Regions from separate parts of the Kocuria sp. GQ42 genome, predicted to be linked through region 1. Evidence: riboswitches for the same ligand, from Rfam matches in the RefSeq annotation. Region 1 holds a riboswitch; the other holds the start of a gene.
What was found. A riboswitch is a leader RNA that binds a small molecule or an ion and turns the genes downstream of it on or off. The one in region 1 is predicted to bind S-adenosylmethionine.
Positions count from the first base shown of each region.

Region 2: it holds a riboswitch for S-adenosylmethionine, as region 1 does, so the genes downstream of both, AC6CH6_RS16425 (O-acetylhomoserine aminocarboxypropyltransferase/cysteine synthase family protein) here and AC6CH6_RS06055 (hypothetical protein) in region 1, are expected to answer to the same signal.

Region 1 covers NZ_JCAXEN010000002.1:119,057-121,248, forward strand. The annotation lists gene AC6CH6_RS06045 (hypothetical protein) at 1-126, shown strand, start outside; gene AC6CH6_RS06050 (hypothetical protein) at 229-525, opposite strand; SAM riboswitch class IV at 944-1,069, shown strand; gene AC6CH6_RS06055 (hypothetical protein) at 1,083-1,310, shown strand; gene AC6CH6_RS06060 (PIN domain-containing protein) at 1,322-1,705, shown strand; gene AC6CH6_RS06065 (glycosyltransferase family 4 protein) at 1,709-2,192, opposite strand, start outside.
Region 2 covers NZ_JCAXEN010000008.1:219,599-221,790, reverse strand. The annotation lists gene AC6CH6_RS16425 (O-acetylhomoserine aminocarboxypropyltransferase/cysteine synthase family protein) at 1-1,115, opposite strand, end outside; SAM riboswitch class IV at 1,153-1,274, opposite strand; gene AC6CH6_RS16420 (Lrp/AsnC family transcriptional regulator) at 1,387-1,839, opposite strand; gene AC6CH6_RS16415 (thiamine pyrophosphate-dependent enzyme) at 2,081-2,192, shown strand, end outside.

The DNA.
Region 1 (2,192 bases):
GTCTCCGACGCCGAGCTGGACGTCTCCGTGCCGTTCGAGGTCGAGGCCTCCGAGTGGGGATTCGACGACTCCGCCGACGAGGCCGGCGGCGGGTGGGGCTCGGCGGGGGACTACGGCCTCGAGTGAGCACCCCGCGGGTCCCGCCGGCGCTCCGGACGTCACCGTCCTCCCGCACGACGGAGGCCGCAGCCCGACGGGCTGCGGCCTCCGTGCGCTCCTGTCCGCCGGCTATGCCGACAGCGGGAGGGACGAGGGGTGGAGCTTGAAGAACGGGTGCCGTCCGGTCGCCGCGAGGGCTCCGGGAACGAGGAGCTGGCGGTACTTGGCGCACCATTGCGCCGTACCCTCCGTGTGCTCCGCCGCGGCGGCCAGGTCGTCGGCCTCGGGGCTCAGGTACTCCTGCACGTCCCCGTCGGTCGAAGTGAGACGGACGAGGTGCAGATCGGGGAGGGCGGTGACGGTCACGTCGATCCACTCCTCGCGCTGGTCGGTGGTGATGGCTGTTCTTTCTTCGGACATGGTCATGTTTTCTCCTGACGTTCTTGCAGGCATCCGATGGCGTTGCCCGCCGCTTCGTCATCCGATCCACCCGGGAACATCGGGTTGGCGCGCAGCGGGTCGGAGCCCCTCCACGGTTCCGCCGGGGATCGTCGATCTCCGGTCGAGGGCGTGGACGCCGCATCTCGAGAAGCAGGTTCAGGCTACCCCGCGGCACCGACACCTCGACAAGCGAGTCGTGAGTTGTGTCACTGAAACGTAATGCGCGGGGTCGTCGCCTGCGCCGTCCCCGGTCCTACGGGACCCATTCCAGCGCAACGATGTGTCGTCGAGATGTCCGAGCGGTGACACCCCGGGGAAGGCCTGTGCACAGGAGGGGGGCACCGGATCCGGCCGGGGTGCCGCCCGCGGACACGGTTCGGCCGATGTGGTTCAATGGAGGGAGCTTCAAGAGACCCGGTCGGCAAGCTCCGACTTGACCGGGCACCAACCCCATGTTCACGGGTGGTTCGGATGACGAAGCGGCTCGCATCGCCGCAGCAGCGGTACCCGGTGCGAGCAAGAGCGCACGAAGGATCCCGGTCATGTCCGACCCCCGCCACTCCGCCGCCCGCACGGGCGCGTTCTCCCAGCCCTCCCACGCCGTCCCGGCCACCGGGGACGGGACACGCCGCGATCCCGCGCCGAGCGTCCCCGCGATCAGCGTCTCCGCCATGAGCGTCGAGGACTACGCCCGCGTGGTGCAGGTCCGCACCGAGTTCGTGGACTTCCTGCTGGCTCCGGCCCGCGGGGAGCTCGCCGCCGCGGCCTGAGGCCCGCCGCCGTGGACCTCCTCCTGGACCGTTCCGTGCTGCTGGGGGTGCGCACCCCGGAGCGCTGCCCCGAGCTGGCCGAGGTCCTGCGCCGGCACGGACACCGGCGGCTGTTCCTGCCCGCCACGGTGCTCGGGGAGCTGCTCGCCGAGCGGCCCGACGAGACGCTGTGGGCGGAGCAGCTCGAGCTGCGCTTCCCGGGCCGGGTGCTCCCCGCGGACGCCGCCGTGGCCCGGGCGTGGGGAGCACTGGTAGCGACGGCGGCGGCCGACCCGCTCGCCGGGCTCACCGCGGCCACGGCCCTGGTGCACGGGCTGACCGTGCTGACCGCGGAGCCGGGGCGGTACGCCGGCACCGGGGCGCCCGTGCTGGACGCGTCCCCCGCCCGCCGGTAGCCCTCAGACGGCCCGGCGGTGCCGGCGGCTACGCCCCTGCCCCTGCCCCTGCGCCGAGAGCGCCACGGCGCGCTCGTAGTGCTCGAGCAGCTGCCCGACCAGCACGTCCCACGTCCGGCCCTGGACCGCCGCGTGCGCCGCGACGCCGAACGCGGCCCGCTTCGCCTCGTCGCCCAGGAGGTCAGCCACGTGCCCGCGCAGCGCCCCGAGGTCGCCCGGGGGATAGAGCCAGCCGGTGCGGGAGCGGTCCACGAGGTCGAGGGGACCGCCCCGGCCGGTCGCGACGACCGGCACCCCCGAGGCCATGGCCTCCTGGATCGTCTGGCAGAACGTCTCGAACTCGCCGGGGTGGACGAACACGTCGAAGGACGCCATGATGCGCGCCAGGTCGGCACCGCTGCGGCGCCCGGTGAAGTGGGCCTGCGGGAGCCGGCGGCGCAGGGCGTCCTCCTCCGGGCCCGAGCCCACCACCACCAGACGGGTGCCG
Region 2 (2,192 bases), on a different contig from region 1:
TTGAACAGCCGGAGCGCGTCGATGAACGGGCCCACGGCGCCGTCCGGGGCGGCGAGGTCGAAGGAGAACACGGAGCCGGTCCCGCGCGGGAAGTCCCGGGCCGCGATGCCGGCGCCGGGGTCCCCCGGCACGCCGGGGTGGTGGACCCGGGCGACGGCGGGGTGCCCGGCCAGGAACTCGGCCACCGCCAGCGCCGAGGCCGTGTGGCGGGCCACGCGCAGGTCGAGGGTCTCGGTGCCCTGCAGGATCTGGCTGGCGTTGAACGGGGAGAGCGTGGTGCCGAGGTCGTGCACGTACTTCGCCCGGACCAGGTGCAGGTAGGGGCTGGCGGCGGCGCACTTGTCGACGAGGCTGAGCCCGCCCCAGCGGGCGCGGGCCTGGGTGAACTGCGGCCACTTGTCCGGCCGCGCGGACCAGTCGAAGGTCCCGCCGTCCACGACCGCCCCGGCGAGCGCGTTGCCGTGCCCGCCCAGGAACTTGGTGGCCGAGTGCACCACGATGTCCGCGCCCTTCTCCAGCGGCCGGTACAGGGCCGGGGACGCGAGGGTGTTGTCGACGACGACGGGCACCCCGGCGGCCCGGGCGACGTCGGCGATCCCGGGCAGGTCCGGGAGGGTGGCCAGCGGGTTGCCGATGGACTCGAGCAGGAACGCGCGGGTGTCGGGGCGCACGGCCGCGGCCCACGCCCCCGGGGCGGTGGGGTCCACGAAGGAGACCTCGATGCCGTAGTCCGCGAAGGAGTCGGTGAGCAGGTCCACCGTGCCCCCGTAGAGCTTCTCGGAGGCCACGAGGTGCTTCCCGGCGCCCTGGCCGAGCAGGGCCAGCAGCGCCACGGCCACGGCGGACTGGCCCGAGCCGGTCGCCACGGCGCCCGCGCCGCCCTCGAGGTCGCTGATCCGCTGCTCGAGCACGGCCACCGTGGGGTTGCCGGTGCGCGTGTAGGTGAAGCCCGCCCGGGTCTGGGCGAACATCTGCCGGGCCGCCTCGTAGTCCGGGAACTCGAAGGCCGCGGTCTGGTAGATCGGCACCGTTAGGGTGCGCTGGGTGACCTGGTCGTGGGTGCCGGCGTGGATCTGCCGGGTCGCGAGGTCGTGGTCGGTCACGGGGATGGACATGGCGCTGCTCCTGTGCCTTGCTCTTACCCGCACCGGTCATCCGCGCGGGCCCGGTGGGCACGCCGCGGAAGATGCAGGCCGCTTCCTCATCCGAACCACCCAATGAGCATGGGGTTGGTGCGTGACCAAGTCGGAGCTTGGCGGTCACGTCTCGTGAAGCTGGAACAACACTATGCGCAGAGGTAGTGGGTGTCCCTCCGCGTCGGAAGATGACGACCGTGACGGTTCGTGACGCCGGCCGTGCGCGCCGGGCCCGGCGCGGGCCCTCGCGTCAGGCCCGGGTGTCGATGTCCTCGAAGATCAGGAACGTCTGGGTGTCCACCACGCCGGGCAGCTGCTGGACGTGCTCGAAGATCACCTGCCGCAGGTGCACGGTGTCCACGGCCCGCACGAGGAGCATGACGTCGAAGTTCCCGCCCACCAGGGCGATGTGGTGCACGGCGGGGATCGCCTGGAGCTGGGCGCACAGCTCCCGCCAGGTGTTCTGCTGGAGCTTGAGCGTCACGTACGCGGAGGCCTGCAGGCCCGCCCGGACCGGGTCGATCACGGTGCTGAAGCGCAGGATCACCCCCTCGTCCCGGAGCCGGTTGATCCGGGCGTAGGCGTGGGCGCGGGAGACGTGCACGGCCGCGGCGATCGCCGTCACGGACTGCCTCGCGTCCCGGGACAGCTCCGCGAGGATCTTCCGGTCGGTCTCGTCCAGCGGCACGGGGGTCGAGGGCACGGCGGGCTCCTTCGGGGCGGGTCGGGCGCGGCGCCCGGAACGTGTCGGACGAATGCGTGTGCTCCACGCCACACTAGAACATTTCGTCCACGTGCGGTGCACTGTCTGTCTCAGACTTCTGCATTTTCCCCGCTCTGTGGATACGAACCATGCCCGGTTCCCATACTGGGGAGACAGAGCCGCACCACCTTCCTGCCCTCCCCGGACCGCGGCCGCACCGGGGACCGACCGAGGGGACACCATGAGCCAGACCGTCGAGACCCCCGAGGACCCGATCCTCCGGGCCTCCCAGAGCTTCGGCATCACGCCGGAGCAGTACATGCTCCCGGCCCGCGGCGAGATCCGCATGGTCG